Regions from separate parts of the Ensifer sp. 22460 genome, predicted to be linked through region 3. Evidence: predicted binding sites of a transcription regulator. Region 3 holds the regulator's gene; each other region holds the start of a gene.
The links. Region 3 encodes LexA, which represses DNA repair genes until DNA is damaged. Its sites were predicted from a motif close to TGTTCNNNNTGTGTTCNG; they were not measured.
Positions count from the first base shown of each region.

Region 1: the regulator LexA is predicted to act here: its motif matches at 2,383-2,400, upstream of ACTJKM_RS07610 (ATP-dependent helicase).
Region 2: the regulator LexA is predicted to act here: its motif matches at 3,150-3,167, upstream of ACTJKM_RS15315 (YifB family Mg chelatase-like AAA ATPase).

Region 1 covers NZ_JBQENZ010000005.1:28,191-33,329, forward strand. Annotated here, with positions in the region: gene ACTJKM_RS07605 (SDR family oxidoreductase) at 1-66, shown strand, start outside; gene ACTJKM_RS07610 (ATP-dependent helicase) at 198-2,267, opposite strand; gene ACTJKM_RS07615 (NAD-dependent succinate-semialdehyde dehydrogenase) at 2,893-4,332, opposite strand; gene pcaF (3-oxoadipyl-CoA thiolase) at 4,571-5,139, opposite strand, start outside.
Region 2 covers NZ_JBQENZ010000010.1:187,514-192,652, reverse strand. Annotated here, with positions in the region: gene ACTJKM_RS15325 (LysE family translocator) at 1-354, shown strand, start outside; gene cysK (cysteine synthase A) at 491-1,459, shown strand; gene ACTJKM_RS15315 (YifB family Mg chelatase-like AAA ATPase) at 1,525-3,057, opposite strand; gene gshB (glutathione synthase) at 3,280-4,227, opposite strand; gene ACTJKM_RS15305 (endonuclease) at 4,374-5,139, opposite strand, start outside.
Region 3 covers NZ_JBQENZ010000008.1:242,606-247,744, reverse strand. Annotated here, with positions in the region: gene ACTJKM_RS12925 (cryptochrome/photolyase family protein) at 1-519, opposite strand, end outside; tRNA gene ACTJKM_RS12920 (tRNA-Asn) at 616-690, opposite strand; gene ACTJKM_RS12915 (hypothetical protein) at 847-1,143, shown strand; gene ACTJKM_RS12910 (thermonuclease family protein) at 1,269-1,991, shown strand; tRNA gene ACTJKM_RS12905 (tRNA-Cys) at 2,144-2,217, shown strand; gene ACTJKM_RS12900 (hypothetical protein) at 2,430-2,762, shown strand; gene lexA (transcriptional repressor LexA) at 2,853-3,578, opposite strand; gene ACTJKM_RS12890 (hypothetical protein) at 3,825-4,121, opposite strand; gene ACTJKM_RS12885 (hypothetical protein) at 4,445-5,077, shown strand.

The DNA of each region.
Region 1 (5,139 bases), on a different contig from region 3:
TGCCCCTTCATGAACGCTACCTGTCTGACGGTCGATGGCGGGGTGAGCGTGCTGCATCATCCCTAAACCGTCGGCTGATGCCCGCACCTGAATGGCGATCTCTGCTACAGCAGACGGGTAGATCATCCTTTTTCATAGGAACGGCGCTGGGCAGCAGGCGGTTCGGAGGCCGAAGCATCACGGCCGCGACCCCACCCTCACTTCCACATGGAACGCATCCGGGCGCCGACATCGATGCGGATCTGCTTGGCACTGCGTTCGCCGGCGGCCGCCGAAATCTTCGGCCAGTTCGTCGTCTCGAAGAACTGCAGCAGCGTCGCCGGAATGAAGCGGGTTCGCGATGCGTAGACGTGCCGGTCGCCCTGGCTGTTCTGGCCGTAGGTGAAGAACCTTTGCGGCGTCACCAGTGCCAGGTGGTCGCGTGCCCGGGTCATCCCGACATAGAGCAGCCGCCGTTCCTCTTCGAGCTCGGCGGTCGTGCCGACGCCAAGATCGGACGGGATGCAGCCGTCGACGACATTGAGCATGAAGACCGAGCGCCATTCCTGTCCCTTGGCCGAATGAATGGTCGAAAGGATCAGGTAGTCCTCGTCGAGCAGGGGCACGCCCGCCTGGTCGCTGGTGGCATCCGGCGGATCGAGCGTCAGTTCGGTCAGGAAACGCTCGCGGTTCTGGTAGCCGCCGGCGATCTGCTCGAGTTGCACGAGATCGGCCTTGCGCGTTTCGGCGTCTTCGTGGATGCGGTCAAGGTGGGGTTCGTACCAGGCACGCGCCGTCGCGATTTCCCCCGGCCACCCCGTGTCGGCTTTCCGTAGAGCGGAAACGAGATCGACGAAGCTCGCCCAATCCTCCCCGGTCTTGGGTGGCGCTGGGATTTCCGCGAGTGCTGCGAGCGGCTCCGGATCGGCGGCGATCGCGTCGAGGATCTTGCCTGCCGTCTGCGGGCCGATCCCGGGCAGCATCTGCAACAGCCGGAAGCCGGCGACGCGGTCACGCGGGTTCTGCGCGAAACGCAAGGTCGCCAGCAGATCCTTGACATGGGCACTGTCGAGGAACTTGAGGCCGCCGAATTTCACGAAGGGAATGTTGCGACGGGTGAGCTCGACTTCGAGCGTGCCGCTATGGTTGGCGGAACGAAACAGCACCGCCTGCTGCTTCAGCGCTATGCCGACCTCGCGGTTGGCGAGAACCTGCTCCACGATATAGGCGGCCTGGTCCGTCTCGTCCTTGACGGTGACAAGCTGCGGGCGCTGCTCCGACTGCCTGTCCGTCCAGAGGTTCTTGGTGAACCGTTCCCGCGCAAGCCCGATGACGCCGTTGGCGGCAGCCAGGATCGGCTGGGTCGAGCGATAGTTTTGATCGAGCGTGATGACGTCGGCGGGTTCCGGCGAAAACGCATTCGGGAAATCGAGGATGTTGCGGACCGTCGCGGCCCGGAAGGAATAGATCGACTGGGCGTCATCTCCGACGACCGTCAGGCCATGGCCCTCGGGCTTGAGCGACAGCAGGATCGAGGCCTGAAGGCGGTTCGTGTCCTGATATTCGTCGACCAGGATATGATCGAAACGGCTGCTGATATCCTGCGCCAGTTCCGCGTCGGAAGCCATCTGCGCCCAGTAAAGCAGCAGATCATCGTAGTCGAGGACGTCCTGCGCCTGCTTGGCCTCGACGTAGCCTGCAAACAGTTCCTTGAGTTGCTCTTCCCAGTTCGCAGCCCAAGGATACGCCGTCTTCAACACGTCGATGATCGAGCTTTCCGAGTTCACGACGCGCGAATAGATCGCCAGGCAGGTCCCCTTGGTCGGAAAGCGGCTTTCCATCTTCGAAAAACCGAGCTCGTGGCGAACGAGGTTCATCAGGTCGGCGCTGTCTTCGCGATCATGGATCGTGAAATCCTGGCCGAGGCCGATCTGTTCGGCATAAATCCTGAGGATACGCGCGCCGATGCCATGGAAAGTGCCCGCCCAGGAGAGCGCGTCTGTCATGACCGCAGCATTGTCGCCGATGACCTGGCGACAGATCCGCTCGACCCGACGCTTCATTTCCGAAGCCGCCCGTCGTGAAAAGGTCATAAGCAGGATGCGACGCGGATCGGCGCCGTTGACGATCAAATGTCCCACCCGGTGAGCGAGCGTATTCGTCTTGCCCGAACCGGCACCCGCAATAATCAGCAGAGGGCCGCCAACCTGGCCTTGCGGCAGTCCCACACCATGCATCACCGCCTGGCGCTGGCGGTCATTCAGTTTTTCGAGATAGGCGGCGCTCATACGTATCCAGGCGTTGTCAGCAAGATTGCCAAATTCTTCGTTCCGTTTCATCTCCTTGAAAGAATTCGCGGATTCCGCTTCACGGTCTCAAACCCTTCGCCCGAAGCAGATGACTCGGAACAAAAATGGAACGTATCAGCTTCGATTGCCGCTGGAAACCCGGCAGGCCGGGCTTTCACCAGGCTGCTGTGCCGCAGAATATCCGGAACATCGAGGAGGGGAGCCGTGGACGGCCGAATTTTCGATCTCGAGAAGCAGATCCGGGGGCTATTAGTCACCGTGTTCGGAAACCTTCGACCTGGCCTTCGGTGCGCCGAACAAGCCAACCCGTCGGTGTTTAGATTGCCCGGGCCACGACCTGCGCAGCGACCGACACCAACAAGGTTGCCAGAGCGACGGCCGTACCAAATCGTGCGATCTTCATGCGGCGCCCGCGTGCGCCATTCCAATCATAACCCATCGTGCTCTCCCATAGGCATCATGCCATGGGTCCGATGGTGGGCAAACTTCGTAACAGGGGAGTAAATTTAAGACTGCTACTTCTGCGGGCGGCTCTCGTGCCCTTGCTGGGTGACACGCAGCATTTCCCGCGCGCCGGGCGCGCGCGGGAGATGATCGAGCGCGGTTACACGCTCTTGCGCGTGACGAAGCGGGTTTCCAGATAGGCCTCGATCGCCTCGGAGCCGCCTTCCGTTCCGTAGCCGGAATCCTTGATACCGCCGAAGGGCACCTCCGGCAGCGCCAGGCCGAGATGGTTGATCGAGATCATTCCGCTCTCGACTTCGCTTGCGAGGCGATAGGCGCTTCGCTCTGAGCCGGTGAAGGCGTAAGCCGCAAGCCCGAACGGCAGGCGGTTGGCCTCGTTGATCGCTTCGTCGAGCTCGTTGAAGCGGTTGATGATGGAGACGGGACCGAAGGGTTCGTCATTCATGATACGGGCGCTGACCGGAACGTCGGCAAGCACCGTCGGCTCGAAGAAATAGCCTCGGTTGCCGATGCGATGCCCGCCGGTTGCCAGCCGGCCGCCATGCTCCACGGCGTCGGCGACCAGGCTTTCGATCGCCGGGATGCGCCGCTCATTGGCCAGCGGCCCCATGTCTATGCCGGTCTCAAGGCCGTTGCCGACCTTGACCTTCCGCGATGCGGCGACGAAACCTTCAAGGAACTGATCTGCCACCCGCTCCTGCACCAGGAAGCGGGTCGGCGACACGCAGACCTGCCCGGCGTTGCGATACTTGCTGCCGGACATGATCGCGACGGCCTGTTCGATGTCGGCATCGTCTGTGACGATGACCGGGGCGTGGCCGCCGAGTTCCATCGTCGCGCGCTTCATATGCTGGCCGGCGAGTGCTGCCAGCATCTTGCCGACCGGGGTCGAGCCGGTGAAGGACATCTTGCGGATGACCGGATGCGAGATCAGATACTCCGAGATGACCGCCGGCACGCCATAGACGAGGTTGACGACGCCTGCGGGAATGCCAGCATCGACGAAGCACCGGATCAGTTCGGCCGGCGATGCTGGTGTTTCCTCCGGCGCCTTCACGATGATCGAGCATCCCGTGGTCAGCGCGGCAGACAGCTTGCGTACGACCTGGTTGATCGGGAAATTCCACGGCGTGAAAGCGGCGACCGGGCCGACGGGCAGCTTGACGGTCATCTGGGTGACGTCTGGCGTGCGCGGCGGAATGATCTGGCCATAGGCGCGCTTTCCTTCCTCGGCAAACCACTCGATGATTTCGGCGGCGCTGAGGATTTCGCCCTTGGACTGGGCCAGCGGCTTGCCCTGTTCCCGCGTCATCAGCCAGGCGATGTCGACGGCACGCTCGCGCAGCAGCGCCGCTGCCGTTCGCATGACCTTTGCCCGGTCGAAAGCCGAGGTCGCCCGCCAGACCTGGAAGCCTTTTTGGGCGGCGTTCAGCGCTTCATCCAGATCCGCCACTTCTGCCCGGGCCACCTGGCCAATCGTTTCCTCTGTGGCTGGGTCGATGACGGGAATGGTCTTGCCCGCTCGAGCCGGCCGCCAGGCGCCGTCGATATGAAGGAGGATATCGGGATACTGGGTCATGGGGGAACCTTTGAAGATTGACGTCTATCGCTTCGAGTGCAGGACGCGCCGGTGGGGAAGTGCGAAGGAGCGCGATGCCGATCAGTTGGGCGCTTCCGCCGGCAATATCAAGACGCGATTTGTCAGGAATAGGCGTGTTGGTTCCGAAGCCGGTGTCGAAAGGGGATGGGGGCTACCCGCGATGACGTGATCTGGCGATCGCGCCAGACCTTGCATCGATCCTTCTAACAGGCGGACATCACGGCCGCGTCAGCAGCATCGAGATGCCCTGTCCGACGCCGATGCACATGGTGGCGAGCGCCCGCTTGCCACCTTGAAGCTCAAGCTCCAAGGCCGCCGTCAGCGCCAGCCGCGCGCCGGACATGCCAAGCGGATGGCCGAGCGCGATGGCGCCGCCATTGGGATTGACGTGGCGTGTATCGTCGGCCAGTCCGAGCTGCCGCATGCAGGCGAGCGCTTGTGCCGCGAAGGCCTCGTTCAGTTCGACGATATCGATGTGCCCGAGACGGAGGTTCAAACGCTCCAGGAGCTTGCGGGTCGAATACACCGGGCCGATGCCCATGATGCGCGGTGCAACCCCTGCCGTCGCCATCCCGTCGACCCGGGCGAGCGGTTGGAGGCCATAGCGTTCGACCGCTCGGCGCGAGGCAAGGATGAGCGCGGCTGCGCCGTCGTTGACGCCGGAGGCATTGCCGGGGGTCACCGTGCCATTGGCGCGGAATGGCGTCGGCAGGCCGGCAAGCTTCTCGATGGTCGTTTCGCGCGGGTGTTCGTCCTGCTCAACCCATGTCGTCTCGCCCTTGCGTG
Region 2 (5,139 bases), on a different contig from region 3:
AAACTCTGGACCGCGGGGCTGCTGCCCGAGGACATCAAGGCGAAACCGTCGACGAGTGCCGCCATGTCCTTCCTCTCCGGCCTGCTCGTCACCCTCGGCAACCCGAAGACGATGCTGTTCTATGTGGCGCTGGTGCCGACGCTGATCGACATCGCAGACATCGGCCCCCGCGACTACGGCCTTTTGCTGGCGGCAACCTTCCTGGTGCTGTTGGCCGTGCTGGTTCCCTATATGCTGCTCGCGGCGCGCGCACGGCTGCTGCTCAAGCAGCCAAAGGCGCTGCAAGCACTGAACCGGGTCGCAGCCAGCGTGTTGGCGGGAACGGCCGCCTATATCGCCGTCCGCGCGAGCTGAAAAAACTTTTCCTGAACAACAACTTCGCCGGTGCTTTTTCCTCCGGCGGATCGTCGCTGCGTCTTTGTCGTGCTGGAATTGAGCAGTCATTGTTCCTATTCTCATAGCTGACAGTTCACGCCCAAGGGAGAAACCCATGTCCGACACACGCAAGCCCGGCCGCGGCCGCGTCTATTCCTCGATCACGGAGACGATCGGCGATACGCCCATCGTGCGGCTGGACAAGCTTGCCAAGGAGAAGGGCGTCAAGGCGAACCTGCTCGCCAAGCTCGAATTCTTCAACCCGATCGCCTCGGTCAAGGACCGCATCGGCGTGGCGATGATCGAGAGCCTGGAAGCCCAGGGCAAGATTACTCCCGGCCGCACGACCCTGATCGAGCCAACCTCGGGCAACACCGGCATCGCGCTCGCCTTCGTCGCCGCCGCCAAGGGCTACAAGCTGATCCTCACCATGCCGGAAACGATGTCGGTCGAGCGCCGCAAGATGCTGGCCCTCTTTGGCGCCGAGCTGGTGCTGACGGAAGGTGCCAAGGGCATGAAGGGCGCGATCGCCAAGGCGCAGGAACTGGTCGAGACGCTGCCCGACGCCATCATTCCGCAGCAGTTCGAGAACCCGGCCAACCCGGAAATCCACCGCAAGACGACCGCCGAGGAAATCTGGAACGACACCGAAGGTGCTGTCGACATCTTCGTGTCCGGCATCGGCACCGGCGGCACGATTACCGGTGCCGGCCAGGTGCTGAAGGCGCGCAAACCCTCGATCAAGGTGATCGCAGTCGAGCCGGAAGAGTCCCCTGTGCTTTCCGGCGGCAACCCGGGCCCGCACAAGATCCAGGGCATCGGCGCGGGCTTTGCGCCGGTGATCCTCGACACCTCCGTTTATGACGAGATCGTCACCGTCAACAGCGGCGAAGCGATCGAGGCTGCTCGCCTCGTCGCCAGGCTCGAAGGCGTGCCGGTCGGCATCTCCGCCGGCGCAGCACTGACGGCGGCGATCGAGGTTGGCCAGCGCGAAGAAAACGCCGGCAAGACCATCGTCGTCATCATCCCGTCGTTTGCCGAACGCTATCTCTCGACCGCGCTGTTTGAAGGCCTCGGCGGCTGATCGACAAGCCTTCTCCCACGAAAGGAAAGGGCGCCTCGCGGCGCCCTTTTGTTTCGAACCGACCGCTACGCCGCCGCCTGCAGCCTCTCGCCGGCAATGCGGTAGGAAATCGCTTCGGCCAGATGGATGCGGCCGACGGTCTGCGCGCCATCGAGATCGGCGAGCGTGCGTGCGACCTTCAGCACGCGGTGGTAACCGCGGGCGGAGAATTTCATTTTCTCGGCAGCGTCCCGGAGGAGTTGCAGGCCCGCTGCGTCGGGCTCGGCGATCTTCTCGATCATCGATGTCGAACACCGGGCGTTGCTCGTCAACTCCGGATGACCGAGGGCGGCGAAGCGGTCGGTCTGCAGGGCACGGGCGCGGGCAACACGACGGGCGACGACTTCGCTGCTTTCGGCTGCGGCCGGCTTCAACAGATCGGCGGCGCTGACGGCCGGAACGTCGATGCGGATATCGATACGGTCCATCAGCGGGCCGGAGATGCGCGCCTGGTAATCGGTCATGCAGCGCGGGCCGCGGGCGCAGCTGCGCCCGGGTTCACCGGCCATGCCGCAGCGGCAGGGGTTCATGGCGGCGACGAGCTGGATGGCGGCGGGATAGCTCACCCGGTGATTGGCGCGGGCGATAATGCATTCCGCCGTTTCGAGCGGCTGGCGCAGTGCGTCGAGCACCTGCGGCGTGAACTCCGGAAACTCGTCCAGGAACAAGACGCCATGATGGGCGAGCGAGGCCTCGCCGGGCTTGGCGCGTAAGCCGCCACCGACCATGGCGGCCATGGTTGCGGAATGGTGCGGCGTGCGGAACGGCCGCCGATCCGAGAGTTTGCCGCCCGGCAACTGCCCGGCGATCGAGTGGATCATCGACACTTCGAGCAGCTCGGCCGGATTGAGCGGCGGCAGGATCGACGGCAGCCGCGCGGCGAGCATCGATTTCCCCGACCCCGGCGGTCCCACCATCAGCAGATTGTGGTTGCCAGCAGCAGCCACCTCCAGCGCCCGCTTGGCGCTTTCCTGTCCCTTGATGTCGGCGAGATCGGGCAGGTTGGCAGCGCCCGAGCGGATCGCGGCTTGAGGCCGCGAAAGCACCTGCGTGCCGCGGAAATGGTTGGCGATCGCGATCAGGCTGCGCGGTGCGAGAATGTCGATCTCCGCACCTGCCCAGGCAGCCTCCGCCCCGCTTTCGGCCGGGCAGATCAGCCCCTTGCCGAGCGCATTGGCGCCGATCGCGGCGGGAAGGGCGCCGGCAACGGCGGCAATGGTGCCGTCGAGATTGAGCTCGCCGATCACGACATAGGGTGAGAGCGCATCGCCGGGAATGGCGCCGAGCGCCGCCATCAGGCCCAGCGCGATCGCAAGATCGAAGTGGCTGCCTTCCTTCGGCAGATCGGCGGGGGCGAGATTGACGGTGACGCGCTTGGCCGGCAGCGCCAGACCCGAAGCATGAAGCGCTGCCTGCACCCGCTCGCGGCTTTCGGCCACTGCCTTGTCCGGCAGGCCGACGATCTGCATGCCGACTTTGCCCGGCGCGACCATCACCTGAACGTCGACCGGCAGACCCTCGATACCCTGAAATGCGACCGTGCTGACGCGCGCGACCATGGTTGCTCCCTCGCCCGGGCGGCCCGTCATTACGGGCGCCGCAACCGCCTTGGGTTGCAAGACGGAGCCTTGCACGGTTCACGCACAAAAACAAGAACAATTACGGAACATCTGAGGCAAGACCTACGCGCTGTCGTTGGCAAGGGCACAACCCCGCAGCCGCGGGCGGAAGCCCGCGGCAATCTCCGTCATCTGGAGACAGGTTCTACCGGAAGCGCCGGATCAGGCGCGTTTGCGCTCGATCGCGTCCCAGAGCAGGCTCGCAACATCGGCGCCGCCAAACTTCTTGACTTCGCGAATGCCGGTCGGCGACGTGACGTTGATCTCGGTCATGTAGTCGCCGATGACGTCGATGCCGACGAAGAGGAAGCCGCGGGCTTTCAGCGCCGGAGCGATGCGGGCGCAGATTTCCTTTTCGCGCGCCGTAAGCTCGGTCGCCTCCGGCCGACCGCCGGCATGCATGTTGGAGCGCGCATCATGTTCGGCCGGAACGCGGTTGATGGCGCCGACCGGCTCACCATCGACGAGCAGGATGCGCTTGTCGCCCTTGCGCACCGCCGGCAGGTATTCCTGGGCGATGAAGGGCTCACGGAACATCTGGCCGAACATTTCCAGAAGGGAAGACAGGTTGCGGTCGTCACGGGTCGAATGGAAGACACCGGCGCCGCCATTGCCGTAGAGCGGCTTCAGGATGATGTCGCCCATCTCCTGGCGGAAGCTGGCGATCTCCTGGGGGTCGCGGGTGATCAGCGTCTTCGGCATCAGGTCGGCGAATTCGGTGACGAAGATCTTCTCCGGCGAATTGCGCACCCAGGCCGGATCGTTGACGACCAGCGTCTTCGGATGCAGGCGTTCCAGAAGATGCGTCGAGGTGATGTAGCCCATGTCGAAGGGCGGATCCTGGCGGAGCAGGATGACGTCCATGGTCGACAGATCGACGCGTTCGGCTTCGCCAAGCGTGAAGTGATCGCCCTTGACGTCGCGCAGCGTCATCTGCTGCACGCTCGCATAGACCTTGCCGTCGCGCAGCGACAGTTTTTCGGGCGTGTAGTGGAAAAGGCGGTAGCCGCGCGACTGTGCCTCGAGGCTCATGGCGAAGGTAGAATCACCCGCAATATTGATGCCCGACACATGGTCCATCTGGACCCCGACATTGACGATTTTCGCCATCTTCCCGTCCCCTGTGGATCACGCCAAGCGTGATCGATTTCAAATCGTCAGAACGGAAGAGGACGAGAAAACCGCTGCCCTCTCCCGCACTGGAAAAGCCCTCGACATGTAGAATGCGGGCGTGCCTTAGGCAAGGAGAGCTGAGCCTATTCGAAGCCTTCGACCACGCAGGTGATGAGATCGTGATCCGAAAGCGGCCGGCCGGTTTCATCGAGCGAGGGAATGATCCTGGTTTCGCCGATCTTCAGGCCGCGCGCGAGGAACCAGTCGAGCTTCATCGCGCGCTCCGGCCAACGGGTGATCAGGCTCGGCCGGGTGGTCATCACCTCAAGTGGTCCACCGTGACGGGTGAAGCCGCGGGCAGCGCTCATCGCAAAGAGCCCTTCGGCTTCGAAGTCGCCGCCAGCATGGTTGCCGGTGTTGAGATCGCCGCCGATCAGCACCGGCAGACCGGGAAAGGCTTCGTCGAGCGCATCGATCAATTCCCTGACCTGGCGTTCGCGGTAGGCCGCGGTCGTCGCGCTTTCAAGATGGGTGGAGACGGCGACGAAGGGGCCTGACTCGGTCTCGATAACGGCACCGATCGCGAAACGCTCGCCGAGACGCGGCTGTTCGCCATCGGTGAACCAGAGACGCTCGCCCCAGAGGCGCAGCATGAAGGGCCGGCCGAGCGGCACCGAAGCCATCAGCGCATTGCCGTGAAAGCCCCTGGCGTTGAAATCATCCTCGCAGAACGCGCGCTCGGTATCGGAGCCGAGGCCCATCTCAATGAATTCGATGCCATAGGCATATTGCATGCCGAGTATAGCAGCGACTTCGGCGGTCGGATGGCGCTGGCCGGTGCGGGCCATGCCGTTGTCCATTTCCGATAGCAGCACGACTGGGGCCCTGGTTGCTGCGAGATGTCCAGCA
Region 3 (5,139 bases):
GATCTTTTGCGGCTCGTCGATCGGTGGAGCCGGCTCAACCTTCGCTTCGAGCGCGCGCCAGAAAGGCGTGAACACGCGATAGGGCCCACCGGTCGTCGTCAACAAGCGCATGGGCTCGTGCAGCAATTGCCCGGCAAAGCTCTCGGCCGCGATGCCCTGAGCTGCGAGTGCTTTCTTCAGGGCCGTATCGGTGGCAATGCTACACGGGTCGTAGCGGCGATTCCAATGGACACGCTTCGCTCCCGATAGGCGCGACACTTCGCTGAGGACGTCCAGTGGGTCGCCGGAGCGGAGAATGAGTCGCGAGCCGATCCGGCCCAGTCGAGCCCCTAACGCTTCCAGCGAATGGTGCAGCCACCATTGCTGCGCCGTGCCCAGCGGACCGTTGCCGCTTTCGTTCGGCTCCCGGATATAGAGCGGAATGACGGCAGCCTCATTGGCCGCAGCCGCAAGGGCCCTGTTGTCGCCAAGGCGCAGGTCCTTGCGGAACCAGACGATGATGGGCGCCGCGTTTGTCATAGGTGCCGTCTAGGACTGGGATTGATCACCGGGGGAACTTAGGTGCAAAATGAAAAAGAGCCATTCGCATTTTCTGCAAATGGCTCTTTTTGAAACTGGCTCCCCGGGCCGGATTCGAACCGGCGACCTGTCGATTAACAGTCGAATGCTCTACCGCTGAGCTACCAGGGATCATCCGCGCCGCTGTTTCGCTGTGCGCTTCAGAAGTGAGGCTGCTAATACGCATGCTTTTCCGATTTGCCAAGCGGTTTTTTCAAAAAAAATGACAAGTTCGGTTGCGAGGCTGTGGAGAAGTCCCCAATTGTGGGAAAAGATGCCGGATAGGGAATGATGAATAAAAACAGGAAGCAGCCGCATTTCGGGATTGATCCGCAGACGCGTCAGATCGTGCTCGGGAAGTGGCGCATCACGCTGCCGGAATCGCCACTGCTGCGTATCCTGTTGGGCTCGCTTCTGGTGTTCTTTGGTTTTCTTGGCTTTCTGCCGGTGCTCGGCTTCTGGATGATACCGCTGGGCCTCATCGTGCTTTCGCACGATATCCCATCCGTCCGCCGTCGCCGGCGTCGCCTGGCTGTTTGGTGGGCGCGCTGGCGCGGACGAGCCGATTCTTCGAACGGCTCGTGAACCGGAGCTATTGCGGTCAAAGCACCCGCCCCGAAGCGGCTGAACCCTTTGTTGAGGGAGGCCGCCGAAAACTTTTCGGCAACCCATCAAACGCATAATGCAGTCGCGAATCAGGATGGGGACGCATGGCCAAAGCCACTACGAAACGTCGAAGCCGGAATTCCGGTCGGAGCAGGGGCAAACAAGGCGGTATGGCGCCGTGGTATCTGGCCGCCGCACTCACTGTCGGCGGCGTGGTCGCTTACGATCATCGCGCCGAACTGCAGCATTGGCCGGTGGTATCGGACGTGGTCGCGTTCACGTCCCGACACGAGTCGAGGCCGAAGCCCGTTCGTGTCGCGCAGAAATCGGACGCGCGTCCCGCGCAGCAGGCGGAGAAGCAGAAGCCGAATCCGATGACAAGAGTTGCCCTCGCCGCTCCGGTGCCGTCCGTCGACGTCGGCGCCAAGGCGCCGACACCCGTGGTGCGGCCCAATGAGGAAGTGAAGACGGCATCCGTTCGCACGGATCAGTTTTATTTCTGCGGGATTCGCAACGACAACTGCGTGATCGACGGCGCCACCTTCCTGTACCACGGCGAAACGATCCGCGTGGCAGACGTCGATGCGCCGCGTATTCGCCAGGCAAGCTGCGACAAGGAACGTTCGCGCGGCTTCTATGCCAAGCAGCGCCTGCGCGAATTGTTGAATGCGGGTGACTTCAGGCTGGAAACGGCGAGCGGCCGTCAGGATGCCAAGGCCGGTGAAAAGCTGCGGCTGGTCACCCGCGGCGACCAGTCTATCGGGCGTGTGCTCGTATCCGAGGGACTGGTGCGGCCGTGGACAGGACACGCGACGCCCTGGTGTTGAGGCCACCCCAGATGCGATCGGCGGAGGTTCGCGATCGCTCTGTGGAAAGTATCCGTCTTACAAATCGACGGCGCGTTTTTCGGAAAATGCCTCTTGCGGTTTTTCTGCAATCATTCTAAATCCGCGCCAACGCTCGGTTATCCGAGCTGTGAGGCCTCGTGGCGGAGTGGTGACGCAGAGGACTGCAAATCCTTGTACCCCGGTTCAATTCCGGGCGAGGCCTCCAAAAACTCTCACCTCATTTTAGTGTGGATAGACGTTCTGCCTCGGGGCAGAGCGATTGCATGGTTGCCTCCCCACGCCCGCGCAAGCCACGTCCATTAGCTATCCGTTGGATCTTATCGCTTCGGTGAAATCGGTAGAGGGGGAACGATGACTCCGCTGACATCAGCCGCATCGGTAGCGTCCGTCATCATCAAAACGGAGGCAATGGCATATATGAAGACGAAACTTGTCCTGACGGCCTTGGCCCTCTTCGCTGCGACCACATTCGAGGCGCGGGCGGAGGATCTGGTTTTCAAGCTGAAGAACAACACCAACGCAGTGCTGACGAACTTCTATACGTCGCCTGTGGGTGTCAATGAGTGGGAAGACGATGTTTTCGGCCGGCAGGTGCTGAACCCCGGAGAAGACATGGAGATCACCATCGCCGACGGCCGGGAGGTCTGCAAGTACGACATGCGCTTCGAGTTCGAAGAAGGCTCCGACCTCGATACGACCGAAGACATGCAGGACCTCTGCGAGCTCGGCGAGTACACCATCCACGAATAAGAGGCGCGCCTTCAGGTCGCCATCAATAAACAGAGCCTCGCCACCGCAAGCGGTGGCGAGGCTCGGTCGGATGCCAGATTTACCTCGGAATCAGTGGTAGCGGCGCATCAGCCCGACGAGCTTGCCCTGGATCTTCACCCGATCGGGCCCAAAAATCCGCGTTTCGTAGGCAGGGTTCGCGGCTTCGAGCGCGATCGATGCGCCCTTGCGCCGGAAGCGCTTCAGCGTCGCTTCCTCATCATCCACGAGCGCCACGATGATATCGCCGGGATTGGCCGTATTGCCATTGCGGATGATCACGGTGTCGCCGTCGAAGATGCCGGCTTCGATCATCGAGTCGCCCTTGACTTCGAGAGCGTAGTGTTCGCCGTTGCCGATCATGTCGAGCGGAACGGTAATGTCGTGCGTGTTGTTCTGGATGGCCGAGATCGGCACACCGGCAGCGATGCGGCCCATGACCGGCACGGAAACCGATGTGTTGTCGGCCACGGGCGTGGGCTTCGGCGGTGCGGCAGGAGCGGCCGCTGGCGCCTTGCCGAGGCTGCCCTCGATCACGCTGGGCGAGAAGCCGCGGCGGGGCTGCTGCTGGCTGGATGCGTAAGCCTCCGGAAGCTTGATGACCTCGAGCGCGCGGGCTCGGTTCGGCAGACGGCGAATGAACCCGCGTTCTTCGAGTGCCGTGATCAGACGGTGAATGCCGGACTTCGACGCCAGGTCGAGCGCATCCTTCATTTCATCGAATGATGGTGGGACGCCTGACTCCTTCATGCGTTCGTGAATGAAGAGAAGCAATTCCTGTTGCTTGCGGGTCAGCATGGCACGTCGCTCCCAGAGGCGTGAAACAAATCAAGAACAGACACTATCTGTTCCATATGTGTTCCGCAAGTGCCTAAAATTCCGTGAATTCAGACAATTGGCGCGTCTGTGCGTGTCGATTGGTCACTTTTACGGGAGCAGAGCGGGTTTGGGCGATGATCGTGCCCAAACGGAGGGCGGCGGCGTAGCGCATTGCGCGACGGCACGGCGATTCGAACGAATCGCGAGCGTTTTCGTGCAAAGAGGCTAGGCCGGCTGCGTGGCGGCGCAGGCGTCTTCGAATTCCTTCACCGTCTCGGCGCTGTTGTCTTCTGGAAGTACGGCGTCCGCCGCATCGGTCGCGACCGGCCTGTCGCCATCATAGACGAACGACTGGATGTAGAACGCGATCGCACCCTTCCACACCTTGCGTCCATCGATCTGATGGCACGGCACGGCGCTCTCGAAATCGGTCTGAAGTTCGTCCACCGTGGCGGCGCTGAGCTTGACGTCAGGCATATTGGGCGATGCGACTATCGAAGCGAGAAGCAGGGCGGCAAGCACGGTGATCGTCCACTTTGATGCAAGGGTGGGACTACGGGGCGGTTAACGATGTGAACCGCGCTTTCGTTCCGAAGTCCAGCAAGCTTGGCGATCACTGTCATGTGTTCAACAGCTCTTTGAGTGCAGGCTGTGGCCGTTTTGCGCCAGGGGCACACAGCGGCAAAGCCGCCTCAGCCTGGCGCGCCGTCCTTGCCGCAATCGCTTGGGTTGCGCCAAGTCGCGGCCTCGCTGCCGGCGTGCACAAATCCGTGTTGTGAAGATGTCGCACCGTCTCGACAGGTTGTAAAAAAACGATAACTTTGCGGGAAAAATGGGGTGGTTGCATGCGTAGATTGTCGTTGGCGGTTCTCGGTCTGTTGGTGGCGGCCGGAGCGGCCTCAGCTGAAGAAGGGCGTTCGAATATCTGGAAAGAGGTCAATGCCTGGACGGTGGGCTCCGATCCGTCCTTGGGCGGCTCGTGCTATGCGGCGACGAGCTACGACGGCGGAATGATCCTTCGAATCGGCTTCTATCCGAGAGGATCGGCGAACCTGGCGTTTCTTTCGATCGGCAATGCCGACTGGAAATCGATCGAGCCGCAGCGGGAGTATGACGTCGCCTTGCAGCTCGACCGTGGCCGCCAGTGGCCGGCTGTCGCGTTCGGCGTGGACCTCACAGGCTCGAAGGCTCTGGTCGTCAACTTCTCCAACACCGACTTCTTCACCGAATTCGTGCGCAAGAACACGCTGGCGCTGGCGTTCGAAGGGCGCGTCGTGGCGAGCCTCAGTCTGCGCGATTCGATGAAGGCCGTCAGCGAGATGTTCAAATGCCAGGAGGCGGTGATTGCGTTGATGCCAAACGGCGGGCAGGGGGCGGCCGCCGATCCGTTTGCGGGCGCCGGCGGGAATGCGCCAAACAATGACCCCTTTGCTGGTGGCGGCCAGACCAAGTCGTCGAAAGATCCCTTTGCCATGTGATCTTTGGCGTGAGCGTCGTTCCGCTGCGAGAGGTGAATATTCCTAAGATTTTGCATGGGTTG